DNA from 3 places in the Ectopseudomonas oleovorans genome. Region 3 is predicted to be linked to each of the others. Evidence: riboswitches for the same ligand, from Rfam matches in the RefSeq annotation. Region 3 holds a riboswitch; each other region holds the start of a gene.
The links. A riboswitch is a leader RNA that binds a small molecule or an ion and turns the genes downstream of it on or off. The one in region 3 is predicted to bind cobalamin.
Positions count from the first base shown of each region.

Region 1: linked by a shared signal. The riboswitch ahead of cobO (cob(I)yrinic acid a,c-diamide adenosyltransferase) and the one ahead of cobW (cobalamin biosynthesis protein CobW) in region 3 are both predicted to bind cobalamin.
Region 2: linked by a shared signal. The riboswitch ahead of N5J71_RS06725 (TonB-dependent receptor domain-containing protein) and the one ahead of cobW (cobalamin biosynthesis protein CobW) in region 3 are both predicted to bind cobalamin.

Region 1 covers NZ_JAOCLK010000012.1:64,943-71,680, reverse strand. Annotated here, with positions in the region: tRNA gene N5J71_RS08715 (tRNA-Pro) at 196-272, opposite strand; gene N5J71_RS08710 (YgdI/YgdR family lipoprotein) at 402-623, opposite strand; gene mobA (molybdenum cofactor guanylyltransferase MobA) at 710-1,300, opposite strand; gene moaB (molybdenum cofactor biosynthesis protein B) at 1,369-1,908, shown strand; gene N5J71_RS08695 (molybdopterin molybdotransferase MoeA) at 1,905-3,119, shown strand; gene N5J71_RS08690 (C40 family peptidase) at 3,271-3,903, shown strand; gene N5J71_RS08685 (NlpC/P60 family protein) at 3,989-4,513, shown strand; gene N5J71_RS08680 (hypothetical protein) at 4,524-4,844, shown strand; cobalamin riboswitch at 4,884-5,019, shown strand; gene cobO (cob(I)yrinic acid a,c-diamide adenosyltransferase) at 5,455-6,066, shown strand; gene N5J71_RS08670 (cobyrinic acid a,c-diamide synthase CobB) at 6,066-6,738, shown strand, end outside.
Region 2 covers NZ_JAOCLK010000009.1:51,656-58,393, reverse strand. Annotated here, with positions in the region: gene N5J71_RS06750 (substrate-binding periplasmic protein) at 1-227, shown strand, start outside; gene N5J71_RS06745 (TIGR02281 family clan AA aspartic protease) at 246-890, shown strand; gene ribA (GTP cyclohydrolase II) at 1,002-1,622, shown strand; gene N5J71_RS06735 (MFS transporter) at 1,619-2,032, shown strand; gene N5J71_RS06730 (cobalamin-binding protein) at 2,032-2,826, shown strand; gene N5J71_RS06725 (TonB-dependent receptor domain-containing protein) at 2,859-4,706, opposite strand; cobalamin riboswitch at 4,790-4,982, opposite strand; gene dxs (1-deoxy-D-xylulose-5-phosphate synthase) at 5,055-6,738, opposite strand, start outside.
Region 3 covers NZ_JAOCLK010000024.1:62,224-68,961, forward strand. Annotated here, with positions in the region: gene N5J71_RS13700 (magnesium chelatase ATPase subunit I) at 1-665, opposite strand, end outside; gene cobN (cobaltochelatase subunit CobN) at 901-4,647, opposite strand; gene cobW (cobalamin biosynthesis protein CobW) at 4,722-5,771, opposite strand; cobalamin riboswitch at 5,867-6,060, opposite strand; gene N5J71_RS13715 (cobalamin biosynthesis protein) at 6,147-6,584, shown strand; gene cobM (precorrin-4 C(11)-methyltransferase) at 6,581-6,738, shown strand, end outside.

The DNA.
Region 1 (6,738 bases), on a different contig from region 3:
CTCGACGGCTCATTTGGGCGACCAAACTTCGCGTCTCGCGCCTAGCCCACGCAAAAACTGGCTCCGTTGCGGCCGTGCGCGAAACGGCAACAGACCCTAGGGATGGCATGAGACAAGCAGAAACAGAAAGCCCGGCGCTAGAGGCCGGGCTTTCTGGGGTTCCGAGGCATGTAGGAACATGTAGGAACAAGGGATTGGTCGGAGAGACAGGATTCGAACCTGCGACCTTCTCGTCCCGAACGAGACGCGCTACCAAGCTGCGCTACACTCCGAATGAGCCGTATTCTACCGAAAAACTTTTACTGCACAAGGGGTTAGCCTGAAAAAATCAGCAGGCCGATATCCCTTTCTGCTGCCGGGGCGAGCCCCGCTGTCCTTCAGCGGTGGCTCGGGCTCTCGCCTCAGAGTTCCTTGACGGTCTGCACCTGATCCTTGTTGATCGTGGCGCGCTTGCCGTCGAGTTGCTCGAATTCGTAGAAGCCGGATTCTTCATCGAACTGGGGTTTGTCTACCGTCTGTATTTCACGCCCGTCATTCAGGGTGATCACCGACGGCGTGGAACAGCCGGCCAGCACAGTGAAGCCGATTGCCATCAGCAGGGCGGGGATTATCCGTTTGGTCATGGTGTGTCTCCTTGGGTGCTAAAGAGGTGCTATACCCTCGCTCAGACGTGAAACTGTCGTATGAGTTCCGCGCAGGGCTTCTCGCTTCAGCAAGGCGATATGCCGTTCGCGAGCGTTTCCGGTGTGTTCAGGTTGGCCAGGCGGGCATCTTCCAGCGTGCAGTCGACGGCGATGGGGGCTAGGTTGTCGAACCAGCGTTGCGGGCTGCGTTCACCGGATTGCCAGGCGTGTTCCAGATCGTCTCTGAGCCCCGTGGGCAACAGGCAGAACAGTGGCTGCCAGTAGTTGCCCTGGCGGATCACCACCGGCCGGCTCCCCGCGTGGGCAAGCAGTGACTCGATCAGTGCACGGTCCACCAGGGGGGCGTCACAGGGCAGCACCAGCATGTGCTCGTGGCGTGCCGCGGCCATGCCTGCGCGGATACCCGCCAGTGGCCCCTGAAAGTCCTGATCATGATCTGCGACCAGTTGGTCGGCATAAGGCGCATAGCGCTCGGTGTTGCGGTTGCAGGAGATGATCAGGTCGTCGCTCAAGGGTCTGGTCAGGTCATGCAGCCAGGCGATCAGTGGGCGGCCGCGCCAGTCCAGCAAGCCCTTGTCACGGCCACCCATGCGCTGGCCTCGGCCGCCGGAAAGCAGCAGCACCGAGCAGGGGGGTAGTGGGTTGGATACGGGCATGCGGGCGGTCTCCGAAGACAGGCTGTGTGATATAACAGCGCCCATTCTCTCCCAATTGGATGCCTGCCATGAACCATAAGGCCGATGCGGTTTTCGTGCCGCTGAACATTGCCGTGCTGACCGTCAGCGACACGCGCACGCTGGAGACCGACACCTCGGGTCAACTGCTGGTCGACCGCCTGACCGCCGCTGGCCACCAGTTGGCCGCTCGCGTTCTGCTCAAGGATGATCTGTACAAGATCCGCGCCCAGGTAGCGACCTGGATCGCCGAGGATCAGGTACAGGTCGTGGTGATCACCGGCGGTACCGGTTTCACCGGGCGTGACAGCACGCCGGAAGCGGTCACCTGCCTGCTGGACAAGCAGGTTGATGGTTTCGGTGAGCTGTTCCGGCAGATCTCCGTGGCCGATATCGGCACGTCCACCATCCAGTCGCGTGCGCTGGCCGGTCTGGCCAACAGCACCCTGGTGTGCTGCCTGCCGGGTTCGACCAACGCCTGCCGCACTGCCTGGGACGGCATCCTCGGTGAGCAACTGGATGCGCGCCATCGTCCCTGCAACTTCGTGCCGCATCTGAAGCAGGTGGGCGCCTGCGAGACGCACGGATGAGTGGTTGCGATCATCCCGGACTGTTGCCTATGGAGGCGGCGCTGGAGCGCCTGCTGGCTTTGGCAGAGGCGGCGCCCATCGAGCAGAACGAGCTGGTTGCTCTGGCCGAGGCCGATGGACGGGTGCTGGCCGAGCCACTGATTGCGGCGCTGGATTTGCCGCCATGGGCCAACAGCGCCATGGACGGTTATGCGCTGCGCCTGGCTGATTGGAGCGGCCAGCCTCTGCCGGTCAGTCAGCGTATTCAGGCCGGGACTGCGCCTGTGTCGCTGGAGCCGGGTACCTGTGCGCGCATCTTCACCGGTGCGCCGCTGCCGGCAGGTGCCGATACCGTCGAAATGCAGGAGAACGTCGAGCTGGATGAGGCGGGGCGGGTGCATTTCCGTGAGCCACTGAAAATTGGCCAGAACGTTCGAGCTCAAGGTCAGGAAACCCGCGTCGGCGAAGGTGTGTTGCCAGCCGGTACGCGCCTGGGGCCTATCGAGCTAGGGTTGGCGGCGTCTTTGGGGGCGGCGCAGCTTTCGGTGCGCCGGCGTCTGCGCGTTGCGGTGCTGTCTACTGGCGACGAACTGGTAGAGCCGGGTCAGGCGCTTGGCCCGGGGCAGATCTACAACAGCAATCGGCGTCTGCTGATTGCCTGGTTGCAGCGGCTGGGCTGCAGCGTTGTGGATGCGGGCATCTTGCCCGATGATCTGCAGCGTACCCGCGAAGCGCTGGGGGCCTTGGGCGAGGTCGATCTGATTCTCTCCACGGGTGGCGTTTCGGTGGGGGAGGCGGATTTTCTCGGCATAGCCCTGCGCGAGGCGGGCGAACTGGCGCTGTGGAAATTGGCGATCAAGCCAGGTAAACCGCTGACCTTCGGCCACTATCAGGGCGTTCCGGTAATAGGTTTGCCGGGCAACCCGGCCTCGACACTGGTCACCTTCGGACTGCTGGCGCGTCCTTACATGTTGCGTCGTCTTGGGGTGCAGCGGGTCGAACCACTGGGCTTCGCGGTGCCGGCAGGTTTTACCTGGGCTAAGCCGGGTATGCGCCGTGAGTACCTGCGCGCGCGTCTGGAGCATGGGCGCGTGGTGCCCTATGCCAATCAGAGTTCCGGCGTTTTGCGCAGCGCCGCCTGGGCCGAAGGGCTGGCCGAGGTCATGGAAGGCAGTACGCTGGCCGAGGGAGATATGCTGCGTTTCATTCCGCTCAGCGAGATTCTCGGCTAGGTTTCCGAGTCGCCCGACCATGCAGATGGTTGGGCGCTTTAGATGAAATGGCGAGACCACTGAGTCACAATTCTGTCGATAGAATTTGCAAATTAGCGTTATAGAAGGCATAGTCGCGGACTTGTTAAATTCACTCGACACGGTCGTGCCCATGCTAAAACGCTTCGCACCCCTCGTGCCTATTGCACTCACAGTCTTTCTCGCTGCCTGTGCCGGCCATGCGCCGCAGACGCAACCGCAGCAACCGATCAGCGATGCAGCAGTCGAACCTGTGACTCGCCTGATGATCGAGCAGGATGAACCTGCCGATGATGAGATCAACGCGCTGATCGACGATCAACCCTATGAAATGCCGCAACTGGCCGACAGCCTGCTCGATCTCGGGCGTTCGCTGATCGGTACCCGTTATCGCTACGGCGGTAGCTCGGTACAGTCAGGTTTTGATTGCAGCGGTTTTATCGGCTACCTGTTCCGCGAGGAAGTCGGCCTGGAACTGCCGCGTTCCACGCGTGAGCTGATCAACCTCGATGCGCCGAAGGTGGCGCGCGCCGATCTGGAACCGGGTGATCTGATCCTGTTCAATGATCGTGGTCGTGGTCGCGTCAGTCATGCCGGCATCTACCTGGGTGATGATCAGTTCATCCACTCCAGCAGCAGCCGCAGCGGTGGTGTGCGCATCGATAGCCTGGATGACAGTTACTGGAATCGCAGCTACCTGCAAGCCAAGCGCGTACTGGCGCTGGCGCCAGTGGACGATCAAGTCGCAGCCAGGCGTCATCCCTGATGTTTCACGGCGTAACCCCAGGGTTGCGCCGTTCGTCGTGTCTCGGGCAGAGTAGGGCGCATTCAGGCTCAGGATCGCCTCGCTTATGCCCGTCACGACCCGTGTCGCTGTAATTTCTCTTGTTCTGCTACTGAGTGCCTGTAGCAGTCGCGCCCCTTCTCCTCAGCCTGCCTACACGCCGCCAATTGCTTCTTCGTCCTATCAGGGCGGTGCCGAAGATGTGCTGTTTCGCGCGCTTGGCCTGGTTGGAACACCCTATCGCTACGGTGGTAATACACCGGATGGCGGTTTCGACTGCAGTGGCCTGATCGGCTATGTCTATCGTGATGCCGCTGGCATCAGCCTGCCGCGTTCTACTCGTGAGCTGAGTGCGATGCGTACGCCAGATGTTCGTCGTGACGCCCTGCAAAGTGGTGATCTGGTGTTCTTCGCCACCAATGGCGGGCGCGCTGTCAGTCATGCCGGTATCTATGTGGGGGATGGGCGTTTCGTGCATGCGCCGTCCAGTGGTGGCACGGTTCGTCTGGACAGCCTCGATAACGTCTACTGGCAGCGTGTCTATCTCGACGCCAAGCGTGTTATCACTCCAGAGCTTGCTCGCAACCCCTGAGCTTTCGTTTATGGCCGACCCCATTCGCCTGCCGCCTCAACCTGAGGCCTGCGAGTTTTGTGCACGGCCTGTGGCCTTGACCCGCCATCACCTGATTCCCAAGTCACTACACGACAAGGCTTACGTACAGAGGCGGTATCCTCGTCAGGAACGAATTACCGCCACGCTGTGGCTCTGCCGTGCTTGTCATAACCAGATCCACCGGCTGTTCAGTGAAAAGGAGCTGGCGCTGACCTTCAACAGTCGCGAGGCCTTGTTGGGAGATGAGCGCCTGCGTACCTTCGTCGAGTGGCTGGCGAACAAACCGCCAGGTTTCACACCCAGGCATTGAGTGGCGTTGGCGTTGACGCGCAGGGCTGCCAGCCTCTACCCTGCGCGCCTTGCTTCAGGTGCCCCGAGTCGCTGTGAGTGGCGGCCAAGGGGTGAAACAGGGAAGCCGGTTCCAATGCCGGCGCTGCCCCCGCAACGGTAGGTGAGTCAAACGCTGCTTAAGCAGACCGTGTGAAAACGTAGCGAGCGAAGGTCAGGCAAGGCAAAAACAGGCGAAAAATGGTCGGAGTCGCGCTCGACTTTACGAGCTGTAAATGAGCATTTTGATCGGACTCGCGCACGAGACTGTTTTTAACGCCGCATGGCCGAGCGCAGTAGTTTTCACGCAGTCTGCAAAGCCACTGTGCTATGCACGGGAAGGCGCGGCGTCGAACCCATGGTTCGCTCACAAGCCCGGAGACCGGCCTGTCGCAGTTTCACGGCATCGCGGAGGGCGCTGTCCGGCTAACGCTCCGGTTTGACCGGGGTGTTCGTGTTTTTTCGTCTTCCGCTCGCCTGACCAGCCATTGGCGCCTGGATGAGTGCGTGCGGATCATCGCGATTCTTCCTCATTGCCGTTCGTACTGTTCGATGAACAGGCGGCGCGGGTGCCTGACGTACAGGAGCACAGCATGAGCGAATCGACCGACCGCGATGCCCGCCACAAGGCGCGCATGCAACGCAAGAAAGCCCTGATCGACGAAAAGATCGCCCAGGCCCAGGATGAATACGGCCTGCTGCTGGTGCACAGCGGCAATGGCAAGGGCAAGAGCAGCAGCGCCTTCGGCATGGTCGCGCGCGCCCTGGGTCATGGCATCAAGGTCGGCGTGGTGCAGTTCATCAAGGGTGCGGCCAGCACCGGTGAAGAAACCTTCTTCCGCCGTTTTCCCGAGGAAGTCAGCTATCACGTGATGGGCGAAGGCTTCACCTGGGAAACCCAGGATCGCCAGCGTGATATCGCCAAGGCTCAGCAAGCCTGGGCGGTGGCCCAGCGCCTGCTCAGTGATGAGTCGGTCGGCCTGGTGCTGCTGGACGAGCTGAACATAGCCCTCAAGCATGGCTACCTCGAACTGGACGCGGTGCTGGCCGATATCGAAGCCCGGCCGCTGTTGCAGCATGTGGTGGTGACCGGGCGCGGCGCCTTGCCTGGGATGATCGAGGCGGCTGACACCGTCACCGACATGAGCATGGTCAAGCACGCATTCAAGTCCGGGGTAAAAGCACAGAAGGGCATCGAATTCTGATGACCACACGTCACTGTCCGGCACTATTGATCGCCGCACCAGCTTCCGGTCAGGGTAAGACCACCGTCACCGCCGCGCTGGCGCGCCTGCATACGCGTCAGGGGCGGCGGGTTCGGGTGTTCAAATGCGGCCCGGACTTTCTCGATCCGATGATCCACGCCCGCGCCAGTGGCGCGCCGGTGTATCAGCTCGATCTGGCCATGGTCGGTGAGGCGGAAAGTCGCCGACTGCTGTGGCAGGCCGCCGGCGAGGCGGACCTGATCCTGATCGAAGGGGTGATGGGCCTGTTCGACGGCAAACCCTCGGCGGCCGATCTGGCACGCCACTTTGGCGTGCCGGTGCTGGGGGTGATCGACGGTGCGGCGATGGCGCAGACCTTCGGCGCCCTGGCCCACGGGCTTGCCACCTTCCAGCCTAACTTGCCCTTTGCCGGGGTGCTCGGTAACCGCGTTGCCAGCACGCGCCACGGCGATATCCTGCGTGATGCGCTGCCAGCGAGCATTCGCTGGTTTGGCGCCTTGCCGCGTAGCGCCGCGGTGGAGTTGCCCAGCCGCCATCTGGGGCTGGTGCAGGCCGGCGAGTTGGCCGATCTGGATGCACGCCTGGACGCCGCGGCCGATGCGCTGGCGGCCAGTGCCAACGTCGACCTGCCGCCTGCGGTGAGCTTCGCCG
Region 2 (6,738 bases), on a different contig from region 3:
ATATCGACTCCCATTCGGAACTCGAGCTGCTGCTGGCGAATGTTGCGCGACGCGGCCGCTATCAGTTGGTCGAGCTGACCTGGTTGCCGCTTTACATCGGTTTTGCCGATAACGTCAGAGGGCGCGCCCTGGCCGAGCTGTTCGATCAGCGCATGGCGCTGCTGGTCAAGGCCGAGACGTTACGGCCAATCTTCGCGCGCTGGCAGCAGCCTTATCCCTTCGATTGAGCCGGGAGGCCGTCCTACATGCAGTTTCGTCACTGTCTCGCCGTGTTGGCGCTGTTGGGGTCGAGTGTTGTCTGCGCTGCTTCTCAGGTTCAGGTGGTTGGGCTGTTCCCCGGTGCCGCAGTGGTCAATGTCGATGGCCAGCGCAAGCTGGTGCGGGTCGGCCAGACCGGTCCGGGTGGGGTAGAGGTGGTCAGCGTCGACAAGCAGGGGGCGGTGCTGCGTGTCGAGGGTGTCGAGCGCGCCTATCCACTGAGTCGTGAATACAGTGCCGGTTTCGCCGAGCCGGTAAGGAAGCGTCTGAGCATCGCCAAGGGGCCAGGTGGTCACTACTGGATCACCGGTTCGGTCAACGGCCAAAGCGTGCCATTCCTAGTGGATACTGGTGCCACGTCGGTTGCTCTCAACGAAGCCCAGGCGCGCCGCCTAGGCATCGACTTTCGCGTCAGTGGGCAACCGCTCACGGTCAGCACGGCCAGTGGCACGGCGCGGGGCTGGCGGGTCCGCCTGGATCGGGTCAAGGTCGGCGATATCGAGGTGCTTGGTGTCGAGGCCGTGGTGTTGGAGGGTGGCGCGCCCGCCGAAGCATTGCTCGGCATGAGCTTCATGGGGCGGGTGGGCTGGCGCGAAGAACAAGGCATGCTGGTGCTCGAATCCAAGCTTTGAGGTTGCCATTGACCGTTTCGATACTGATGATCGGCAATTCTGACTGACCCGCCAGCGGGGGCTGCTGATACAATGCCGGCCCTGTTTCGTACTCATTGCCAGGAGCATCCGGTGTCCGTCGTGTTCGTCGCCGCCTCCCAACTGCCCACGCCCTTCGGTGTGTTCACCATGCACGGTTTTCTCGATGAGGCTACCGGCAAGGAACATGTCGCCCTGACTTTCGGCAACGTCGCCGACGGTGCACCGGTGCTGGGGCGTCTGCACTCCGAATGCCTGACCGGCGACGCGCTGTTCAGCCTGCGTTGCGACTGTGGTGCCCAACTGCAGGCTGCGCTGCAGGCCATCGCCAACGAAGGTCGCGGCGTGCTGCTGTATCTGCGTCAGGAGGGCCGGGGCATTGGTCTGCTGAACAAGATCCGCGCCTATGAGCTGCAGGACGGTGGCGCCGATACCGTGGAAGCCAACGAGCGCCTGGGTTTCGGTGCTGACCAGCGTGACTACGCCATCTGCCTGCCGATGCTCGAGCATCTGGGCATCGACAGCCTCAAGCTGATGACCAATAACCCGCGCAAGGTCAAGGCGCTGGGCGACATGGGCATCGCCGTGGATCACCGTGTGCCGTTGCAGATTGCACACAACCCCTACAACAAGCGCTACCTCGCCACCAAGGCCGGCAAACTCGGTCATATGCTGGGCAACCAGCATCAGGGTGAGACCGAGGAGCGCCTGTGACCCGAGGCCAGGTAAAGCGGCGTCTTGCGCTGGCCTGGTGGCGTCAACTGGGCGTGGCGCTGGCGCCCTTGTTCATGTTCAACCTGCTGTTCGGCGGTGGCGGGCACACGGTCATGAGCATGCCGATGTTCATTGCCGGCCTGGCCTCGATGTTCGTCAGCCTGCCGCTGTTCTCTGCCTACAAGCACGCCCTTATCGCCACCCAGAAAGCCCTCGATAGTGACGAGGAACCCGCCGCCTGGCTGGAGTTGGATCGTGTGCGTCTGCGCGCCCTGCTTGGGGCTGCGCTGCCTGCGTGGATCGCCGCGTTGGCAGTCCTTGCTGGCCTCGAGGCGATCCCGTTGGTACTGCTGGCGCTGTCGTCCATCGTGCTACACAGCCTCTACCGCATACCTCGCCAGTTGGGTTGATGCGCACGCTGCTGCTCGCGCTTTGCCTGCTGGCGTTGCCGCTGTCAGCTGCCGAGCGTGTGATCAGCCTGGCACCCTCGCTCAGTGAAATCATGCTCGACCTGGATGCTGCTGACCTGCTGGTCGGCGTGCTCGAAGGCGATGAGCGTCCCGCCGCGCTGGCGCACCTGCCCACTGTTGGTCGTTATGGTCAGCTGGAATTCGAGCGACTGCTGCAACTGGAACCGGATCTGATCCTTATCGCACCCGGTAGCGTGCCGCCGGCGCAACAAGCGCAGTTGCAGCGTTTCGGTATCGACCTGCTGATCGTCGAGCCGCAGCGCCTTGACCAACTCGGCGAGGCCTTCGTGCGTATTGGTGAGCGAGTGGGCCGGGCGGAGCAGGGTGAGCGGCTGGCTGACGAGTTTCGGGCTCAGTTGCAGGCGCTGCGCCAGCACTACCGGCGTGAGCAGCCCCTGACGGTGTTCTATCAGATCTGGTACCAGCCGCTTTACACCATCGGTGGCGAACAACTGATCGGCGATGCCCTGCAGGTGTGTGGCGCGCGCAATCTGTTCGAGGACCTGCCGCAGCCGGCGCCGCAGATCAGCGTCGAGGCGGTACTGGCGCGTGATCCCGATGTGATTCTCGGCGGCAGCAATGCCGAGCTGAGCGCCTGGCAGGCCTGGCCGCAGTTGCATGCGGTGCGCCGGGGGCAGGTATGGGCAGTGCCGGACAAGGGCCTGGAAAGGCCCAGTCGGCAGATGCTGGGCGCCATCGAGCAGTTATGTGAGCGGATGGCGGTTGCGCGGTAGCCCCTTCAGGCGGTGCGCCGTGCGCACCAAGGTCAGAGTTGCGGCGTCCAGGTGACGGCGAACAGCGCGGTACGCCCGGCGCTGTTGTAGCCGAAACGGCCATTGGGTGTGCTGTAGGTCGCTTCTGCGTAATCCTTGTCCAGCAGATTATCCAGCTTCAGGCTCAGCCCCAGTTCCTCATTGGCCTGCCAGGCGGCGCGGAGGCTGAGCAGGCCATAGCCGCTCATCTCGATGTCGTTGTCGGCATCATCATAGCGACCACTGATCGCACGCCAGCCTGCGCCCACCGACACATCGCCAAAGCGGCGGTCGAGATCCAGGCTCAGCGTGCGTTTGGCCCGGCGCAGCAGGGTATGGCCGCTGTCGCGGTCACGCGGGTCGATCAGGGCTAGAGCGAGATTGCCCTGCCAGCCGAACAGCTCCTGCTGCACGGCGGCCTCGAAGCCATTGATCCGCGCAGTCTGGATGTTCTGTGGAATGAAGCTTTCGTCGAAGACGATGGCATCTTCGATTTCGGTTCGATACACGGAAGCCTGCAACGATCCTGTGTCGCTGTAGCGGCTGCGCCATTGCAGCTCGTAGCTCTTGGAGCGCTCGGCTTGCAGGTCGGGGTTGCCGTACGACTGATCGTAGAGATCATTGAAAGTTGGCGCTCTGAAACCTTCGCTGTACGACAGGATCAGGTCGTTGGCCCTGTTCAGGGGCAGGGTCAGCGCCGCGTTCCAGGTGTTCTCGCTGCCGAACTGCTGGTTATCGTCGTGGCGCAGTCCCAGCTCGGTCGAGAATGTATCGCCGCTGTAGCGGTGTTGGACGAAAGCCGCGCGGTTCCAGCGTGAATCCTCCGCGAAGTCTGCGCTGCTGTGCAGGCGATCCTCGTACCAGTCGGCGCCAGCCAGAATTTGCTGGTGGTCGGTGAGGGTCAGGGTATTTACCCAGCTCGCCGAGTCGCGATAGGTGGTATAGGTAAAGAATGAATCGGTTGACGCCAGCGGCGAGTCATCACCCGTGTCGCGCTGGTCTTTACTGTGACCCATTTCCAGGCGGCTGCTCCAGCGGTCGTTGAGGCGGCCGTCGATGAACCCGGAAAGGCTGCTGACCTGAAAGTCCGTTGTCGGTAGCAGGCCGGTAAAAACATCGTCGTATTCAACCTGCCCGCGCTGATCGAGAGCACTAAAGCCCACCTGCAGATCGTCATTGAAACTGTGCGACAGATTCAGGCTGAGCGAGCGGTTGCGATAGGCGTCATCGTCGCTGTTGGCGCCTAAACCGTCGCGGGTGGCGTCGATGCCGGCCGTCTCGTCCAACGCTGCGCTGAGGTTAAAGCGCGTACGTTCGTCACCACCGGCGAGACCAAGGCTGCGCTGGTACGTGCTGTCGCTGCCTGCCGCCAGGCGCGCGTAAGGCTTGAGGCCGCGGCCATCGCCCTGACGAGTGAAAATCTGAATCACCCCGCCAATGGCGTCGGAGCCATACAGCGCCGAACGCGCGCCACGTACCACTTCGATACGCTCGATCTGCTCGGGGGCGAGAAACTCCAGGCTGCTGGTGCCGCTTGAGGCCGCCGCGATACGTTGCCCGTCGACCAGGACCAGGGTTTGTGCCGTGCTGGTGCCGCGCAGGAACACACCCGTCTGGCTGCCAGCACCGCCAGTGCGGACGACGCTGAGGCCGGGCACGCGCTCCAGCAACTCGGCGACGCTACTGACCTGCAGACGTTCGATGTCGTCCCGCTCGAACACCGTGGTGGCGGCGGTGGCCCGCGCTTGCGGTTCGGCCAGGCGCCCGGAGGTGACGACCAGCGGCTCGGCCACGTAGGGCTCGGCGGCCAGCGAGAGACCTGGCATGACGGCGATGGCCAGAGCCAGACGGGACAGTTTCATTCTCTTTCCTCAACGGTCGGCAGACGGTCGAGGAGGGCAGGCGCAAGCGCAGGACGGCGCTTGACCGTGCTGCCCTCCGCAACACCGGTCGCACCGCCTGGGCCGGTCTCCGGGCTCTCGACCCAGGTCCGCCTTCTCAGGCTTGGCCCAGTGGCTGTTGGACGTGGCGCAAGCTCAGCACTTGCAGTCGATTACCGTTGCGGGGGCAGCGCCGGATTTACACCGACTTCCCGTTTAACGCCGCTTGCGCAGCGCACCCTGGCGGAACATGAATGGCGCGCACCTTAGTGCGCACGCATATGAATGACAAGCAAGCGCCGCTCATTCAGCGATGAGCGGGCTTCATGCTCAGGCCTGAAGCAAACTCAGACGCTCACGTACCGCGCGTTCGATCCCTGCTTCGTCGAGGCCGCACTCGGCGAGCATCTGGCTCGGCTTGGCGTGCTCGACGTAGTAGTCGGGCAGGCCCAGGTGCAGCATCGGCAGCTGGATGTTCTCGGCGGCGAAGAATTCGCTGACCGCGCTACCGGCGCCGCCCATGATGCTGTTTTCTTCGATGGTCACCAGCAGCTCGTGGCTGCCTGCCAGCTCGCGCAGCAGCGCTTCGTCCAGCGGCTTGACGAAGCGCATGTCGACCACCGTGGCATCCAGGGTTTCACCGACGCGCAGGGCTTCGGCCAGTTGCACGCCGAAGGCCAGCAGGGCGACGCCCTTGCCCTGGCGGCGCACCACCGCCTTGCCAATTTCCAGCGGCTCCAGGCCGGCATCGAGCGCTGCATTGGGGCCGGTGCCACGCGGGTAGCGCACCGCTGCCGGGCCGTCGAACAGGTGGCCGGTGGTGAGCATGCGGCGCATCTCGTTCTCGTCGCTCGGCGTCATCACCAGCATGCCGGGGATGCAGCGCAGGTAAGACAGGTCGAAGCTGCCTGCATGGGTCGGACCGTCTTCGCCGACCAGGCCGGCGCGGTCGATGGCGAACAGCACATCGAGGTGCTGCACGGCGACGTCGTGGATCAACTGGTCATAGGCGCGCTGGAGGAAGGTGGAGTAGATCGCCACCACCGGCTTGGCACCTTCGCAGGCCATGCCGGCGGCGAGGGTGACGGCGTGCTGCTCGGCAATGGCGACGTCGAAGTAGCGCTCGGGGAAGCGCTCGCTGAACGCCACCAGATCCGAGCCTTCCTTCATCGCCGGAGTGATGCCGACCAGGCGAGCGTCCTGCTCGGCCATGTCGCACAGCCACTGGCCGAACACGTTGGAGTATTTCGGGCCGCTTGGTTTCTTCGGTGCGGCGACCGGGGTCACCGGTTCCAGCTTGGTGATGGCGTGATAGCCGATGGGGTCAGCCTCGGCCGGGGCGAAACCCTTGCCCTTCTTGGTCACCACATGCAGGAACTGCGGGCCGTCGAGGTCGCGCATATTGCGCAGGGTGGTCACCAGGGTGGGCAGGTCGTGGCCGTCGATCGGGCCGACGTAGTTCCAGCCCAATTCTTCGAACAGGGTGCCGGGCACCAGCATGCCCTTGGCGTGTTCCTCGACCTTGCGCGCGATTTCCCAGGCGCCGGGCAGGCGCGAGAGGATCTTCTTGCTGCCCTCGCGCATGCTGGCGTAGGTGCGGCTGGAGATGATCTTGGCCAGGTAGTTGGACAGGCCGCCGACATTCTTGGAGATCGACATGTCGTTGTCGTTGAGGATCACCAGCATGTTGGCGTTGACGTCGGTGGCGTGGTTGAGCGCCTCGAAGGCCATGCCGGCGGTCAGGGCGCCGTCGCCGATCACCGCCACGCTCTTGCGCTTCTCGCCCTTGAGACGGGCCGCGATGGCCATGCCCAGCGCCGCGCTGATGCTGGTGCTGGAGTGGCCGACGCCGAAGGTGTCGTACTCGCTCTCGCTGCGTCGCGGGAAGGCGGCCAGGCCGTCCTTCTGGCGCAGCGTACCCATGCGTTCGCGACGACCGGTGAGGATCTTGTGCGGGTAGGCCTGGTGGCCGACGTCCCACACCAGGCGGTCATCGGGGGTGTCGAAGACGTAG
Region 3 (6,738 bases):
TCTAGCGGGATATCGGCCAGGCGCTGGCGGGCGTTCTGGCAACGCATCGCCAGGGCATCCTGCTCATCCTGCCAGCGTTGCAGAAAAGCGGCGGGGTCGGCATCGAAGGCCAGACGGCGACGGACGATCTCGGCGCGCTCAGCCGGCTGCGGCTGGCCATCGAGCGCCAGATTCAGGCCGAAGCGGTCGAGCAGTTGCGGGCGCAACTCGCCTTCCTCGGCGTTCATGGTGCCGATCAGCACGAAGCGCGCGGCATGCCGATGGGAGATGCCGTCACGCTCGACATGGTTGACCCCGCTGGCGGCAGCATCGAGCAGCAGATCGACCAGATGATCCGGCAGCAGGTTTACCTCATCGACATAGAGCACGCCGCCATCGGCGCGGGCCAGCAGGCCGGGGGAAAACTGCGCGCGGCCTTCGCCCAGCGCTGCGTCCAGATCCAGGGTGCCAACGATGCGCTCCTCGCTCGCCCCCAGCGGCAGGGTGACGAAGCGGCCACCGTCGAGCAGATCGGCCAGGCTACGGGCCAGGGTGGACTTGGCCATACCGCGCGGGCCCTCGATCAGCACGCCGCCGATGGCCGGATCGATGGCCGCCAGGCACAGCGCCAGCTTCAGCGAATCGGCGCCGACCACGGCGGCGAGGGGGAAGTGATGTTCGGTCATGGCTCTGGCCTGTGGATAAACATGGTTCCGACGGTAGCCCGGATAAAATCCGGGAATGGCGGTGCGGGCAATTGGCGATTGCAGCGGATCAGAGGGATTCCTCCCCTCTCCCATTTATGGGAGAGGGGCCGGGGGAGAGGGTTTATCCAGCGACACCGAGCGACCTGAACCACCCTCTCCCCAGCCCTCTCCCGCAAGCGGGAGAGGGAGCACAACCCCCCCGCACTCAAGCGCTTCATGACTCCTCACTATCGAGCAGCAGGTTTTCCAGCGCCTCTCGGTATTCGCCGGGATTCTCCCACAGGCCGCGTTGCTGGGCTTCCAGCAGGCGTTCGAGGATGTCGTTGAGCGCGCCAGGGTTGTGTTGCTGAATAAAGTCGCGGGTATCCCTATCGAGCAGGTAGGCATCGGTGAGCAGCGCGTACTGGTGGTCATCGACCAGTTCGCTGGTGGCGTCGAAGGCGAACAGGTAGTCGATGGTCGCGGCCAGTTCGAAGGCGCCCTTGTAGCCATGGCGCTTCATGCCCGCGATCCACTTGGGGTTGGCGGCGCGAGCACGTACCACGCGATTGAGTTCTTCCTTGAGGCTGCGGATGCGCGGCGTGTCCGGCTGGCTGTTGTCGCCGAAGTAGCTGGCCACCTTGAGCCCGCGCAGGGTTTCCACCGCCGCCAGCATGCCGCCCTGGAACTGGTAGTAGTCGTTGGAGTCGAGGATGTCGTGCTCGCGGTTGTCCTGGTTGTGCAGCACCGCCTGCATCTGCTCCAGGCGGTCGACGAAGCGCTGCCGCGCAGGCAGCCCCTCGGCGCCGCTGCCGTAGGCGTAACCGCCCCAGTTGAGGTAGACCTCAGCGAGATCCGCACGGCTCTGCCACAGGCGTTCCTCGATGGCGTTCTGCACCCCGGCGCCATAGGCGCCCGGCTTGGCGCCGAACACCCGCCAACCGGCCTGCCGCCGCGCTTCGGCTTCATCCAGGCCGCCGTCCTTAAGTGCCAGCGATTCGCGCCAGACCCGCGCCGACAGCGGGTTCATATCTTCCGGCTCATCCAGCTCGATCACTGCCTGCACGGCCTCGTCGAACAGGCGAATCAAATTGCTGAAGGCATCGCGAAAGAAGCCCGACACGCGCAGGGTGACGTCCACCCGAGGCCGACCGAGCTGCTCCAGCGGCAACACCTCGAAGCGCTCGACGCGCTGGCTGCCCGGCTGCCACACCGGCCGCACGCCCATCAGCGCCAGGGCCTGGGCGATATCATCGCCACCGGTGCGCATGGTCGCCGTGCCCCACACCGACAGGCCGAGCTGGCGCAGGTGGTCGCCCTCGTCCTGCAGATGGCGCTCCAGCAGACGATCCGCCGCCTGCACGCCGAGGCGCCAGGCGGTCGGCGTGGGCAGGTGGCGCACGTCGACGGTAAAGAAGTTACGCCCGGTGGGCAGCACATCGAGGCGCCCGCGACTCGGTGCGCCACTCGGCCCAGCGGGCACGAAACGTCCCTCCAGCGCCGCCAGCAAGCCGCCCATCTCGGCGTCGCCACAGGCATCCAGCAAAGGCGCGATATGCTCGGCCAGGCCGTCGAGAATCAGCGCCACCTCGGCGCCGAAGTCGCCGCAGGTCACCCCCGCCAGACGCTGCTCGATCAGTCTCAGCGCCAGCAGCTCCAGGCGCTCACGGGTATCGCCGAAGGTACGCCACAGGCTGTTATCCACAGCCTGCAGCGCCTGTGGACGCGCCCCATCCCAGGGTTGGCCCATGTCGCAATCGAGCGGATCGAGGCCCAGCTCCAGGCCACGGGCCAGCGCGCGCAGCAAGCTGGCATTGGCGCCCTGGCCATCACCACGGGGAATGCGCAGCAGCGCCAGCAGGGTGTCGCGGCGCAGCTGGCCAGTCGGCGACTCACCGAACACATGTAGGCCATCGCGAATCTGCGATTCCTTGAGGTCGCACAAGTAGGCGTCGAGCTGCGGCAACCAGCTGTCGCCGTCATCGTTAAGTTGCAGACCCAGTTCGCGGTCGAGGCTGGCCTCGCGCACCTTGGCCAGAATCTCGCCACGCAGCTCCACGGCTCGGCGCAGGTCGAGCTGGCTGGCGTCATAGTATTCGTCGGCCAGGCGCTCCAGATCGCGTAGCGGGCCATAGCTTTCGGCACGAGTCAGCGGCGGCATCAGGTGGTCGATGATCACTGCCTGGGTGCGTCGCTTGGCCTGCGCGCCCTCGCCCGGATCGTTGACGATAAAGGGATAGACGTTGGGCAGCGGGCCGATCAGCGCCTGCGGCCAGCAGCCCTCGGAGAGGCCGACGCTCTTACCCGGCAGCCACTCCAGATTGCCGTGCTTGCCGACATGGATCAGCGCGTCGGCGACGAACGCCGTGCGCAGCCAGGCGTAGAAGGCGATATAGCCATGCGGCGGCACCAGATCGGGGTCGTGATACACCGCTGCCGGGTCCAGTTGATAACCGCGTGCCGGCTGGATGCCGACGAAGGTCAGGCCGAAGCGCAGGCCAGCGACCATCATCCGCCCGCTGCGGAACATCGGGTCGGCCTGCGGCTCGCCCCAGCGCTCGCGCACCGCCTGCTGGTTGGCCGCCGGCAGGCTGTGGAAAAACTTCAGATAGTCGTCCAACGCCAGGCTTTGCGCACAGGGGCGCGTATCCAGGCCGTCGAGGTCGTTGGTGACACCGCCGAGCAGGCTGTGGACAAGTGCGGTGCCGCTGTCCGGTAGGTTATCCACCGGATAGCCCTGGGACTGCAGGGCGAGGAGGATATTCAGCGCGGCGGCCGGCGTATCCAGGCCGACGCCGTTGCCGATGCGGCCATCGCGAGTCGGGTAGTTGGCCAGGATCAGGCCGATTCGCTTCTGATCGTTGCTTTTGATCGCCAACTGACACCATTTACCTGCCAGTTCAGCGACATAAGCCATGCCCGACTCATGCGCCTGGTAGCACACCACGTCGCTCTGGCTGCGCTCGCTACGCCAGGCCAGCCCCTTGAAGCTGATGGCGGTGCCGATCAGCCGGCCATCCAGCTCGGGCAACACCACATGCATGGCCAGGTCACGCGAGCCCAGGCCCTGAGTGCTGGCCTGCCACTGCGCGTGGTTGTCCAGCGAGCAGATGGCCTGCAGTACCGGGATATCGCGGCGGAAGACCCGCGCCTGCGGCGCCTCGGGGTTGGATAGGGCGAAGCCGGTGGTGTTGATGATCAGCGCGGCGTCGGTGTCATCCAGCCAGGCCTGCACCTGATCCAGGCAGGCAGGTTCCTTGAGGCTGGCCACAGCAATGGGTAGCGGGTTAAGGCCCTGGCCGAACAGGTGCTGGCAGAAGGTATCGACGAAGACGGTGTTCGCCGACTGCACATGGTTGCGATAGAACAGCAGCGCCACCACAGGCGCGTCCGGTCGCCACTGCGCCTGCCAGGCGGCCAGCGTCGCCAGGCTGCACTGCGGGTGATAGAGACCGACACGCGGCAGCGGCTGCGGCTCCTGCCAACTGTCGCCACGCCCCAACCAACGACTGCCGATGCAGCGAAACAGCTGGCGGGCGTTATTCAGCCCGCCCTGGCGCAGGTATTGCCACAGGCGCTGGCTGTCTTCTTCGGCGACGTTGCCAAGGGCATTCAGCTCCGGGTCGGGCTTGTCGTCGCCCGGCACCATGATCACCGTGGCACCGCGCGCACCCAGCTCAACCAGACGCTCGACGCCGTAGCGCCAGTAGCTCACGCCGCCATGCACCGAGATCAGGATGACCTTGGCATGCTGCAGCACCTGCTCGACGTAATAATCCACCGAGGCGTTGTTGCTCAGTTGCGCCGGGCTGGCCAGACGCAGACTGGGGTAGTCGTCCGGCAGTTGCCGGGCGGCTTCGGCTAACAGGGAAAGGTGCGAATCACCCGTGCACAGGATCACCAGATCGGCAGGCGTCTGGCCGAGGTCGGCGATGCTGTCTGCCGGCAGTTGAGCGCCGGGTTGGGTGCGCAGTAAGTGCATCTACGAATCCAAGTACATCGCCCGCAAGCGGGCTCCTACAGGGTGTGTAGGAGCCCGCTTGCGGGCGATCATTATCAAGCCAGCGCCGCCTTCAGCTCGGCTTCGATAGCCGCGCGGTCGAGCTGCTGGCCGATCACCACCAGGCGGCTCAGGCGCGGCTCGTCGGCCTGCCAGGCGCGGTCGAAGTGGCGGTCGAAACGCTGGCCAACGCCCTGCACCAGCAGACGCATGGGTTTGCCAGGGATGGCAGCGAAGCCTTTCACACGCAGGATGCCGTACTTGGCCACAGCGTCCTTCAACGCAGCCAGCAGGCGCGCCTCCTCTGTTTCCGGTAGTTCCACGTGGAACGAGTCGAATTCCTCATGATCGTGGTCTTCGTCTTCATCGTCATGGTGGGTGCGACGGCTGTCGATATGCAGCTCGGTTTCGCTGTTCAGGCCGAGTAGCACGTCCAGCGGCAGTTCGCCGCCGTGCGCCTCGATCACCTTGACTGCCGGCGGCAGCTCTTCGGCCACCTCGGCGCGCACGGCGGCCAGTGCCTCGGCGTCGAGCAGATCGGCCTTGTTGAGGATCACCAGGTCGGCGCTGGCCAACTGGTCGGCGAACAGTTCGTGCAGCGGCGATTCATGATCCAGGTTGGGGTCGAGCTTGCGCTGCTCGTCCACCTGATCGGGGAAGGCGGCGAAGGTGCCGGCGATCACTGCCGGGCTGTCTACCACGGTAATCACCGCATCGACCGTGCAGGCGTTACGGATTTCTGGCCAGTTGAAGGCCTGTACCAGCGGTTTGGGCAGCGCGAGGCCGCTGGTCTCGATGAGGATATGGTCAAGATCGCCACGGCGCGCCACCAGCTCGCGCATCACCGGGAAGAATTCTTCCTGCACGGTGCAGCACAGGCAGCCGTTGGCCAGTTCGAAAACACGGCCATTGGCCTCCTCCTCGCTGCAGCCGATGGAGCATTGCTTGAGGATTTCGCCATCGATGCCAAGCTCGCCGAACTCGTTGACGATCACCGCGATACGACGGCCGCCGGCATTGGCCAGCAGGTGACGCAGCAGAGTGGTTTTGCCGGCACCGAGAAAACCGGTGACGATGGTGACAGGCAGTTTGGCGAGGGTTTTCATGGCGGGCCCCGTGGCGTCGGTAAGTTCGGCGGACGGGTACGCGCAGGCGAGCACGCAAGGGCGTGCTGGCCGCGTCGGATCACCCCGTCCGAGCAAGTGGCTAGTCAGTCGAGGCAGGTCTCCTGGCTCACGGCTTGCGCTACGCGCATCCCTTCACCTTCCCGCCGGTTGGCAGTGGTCTAACGAAGGGCATAACCGTTTACAGTTGCGGGGGCAGCCAGGGCATCACCCTGTTCCCTCTTAGCTCCCCGGCGCCATGCCGGGAAGAACCTCGAAAGCGAGAAGGCTACGCAGGCCGCAGCGGCCGGTCAATCGCGGTTGACCGTTGGCAGGTGCCATGATGAGCTACGCCACCGCACAGCCCGAACATCACTCATGTTGCCGACCCCCTCAGATCGCCTATCCGCCTCAACGACACTGGTCGTCGCCGGGTTGGGGTGCCGCCGTGGCTGCAGCCAGGACGAGCTGCTCGACCTGCTTATCCACAGCCTGGCTTTGCATGAGTTGACGGTGAACAACCTCGCCGCCCTGGCCAGCATCGCTCACAAGCGCGACGAAGCCGGCCTGCACGGCCTGGCCGAGCACCTGGCCCTGGAGCTGGTGTTCTTCGCACCCGAGCAACTGAGCACCTATCAAGCCATGACCGCCGGCAGTGCATTGACTCAAGCAGCCACAGGCAGTCCCGCCGTAGCGGAGCCTTGTGCCTTGGCATTGGCAGCGCGCCTGGGCACATCGCCCTGCCTGCTCGGAGAGAAAACCCGCAGCGCCAGCGCCACCTGTGCACTGGCCACCTTCGATAGAGAACCTGCATGACTGTCTACTTTATCGGTGCCGGCCCCGGCGATCCTGAACTGATCACCGTCAAGGGCCAGCGACTTATCCACAGCTGCCCGGTGATTCTCTATGCCGGCTCGCTGGTGCCCGAAGCCGTGCTGCAGGGTCACAGCGCCGAGCAGGTAGTCAACAC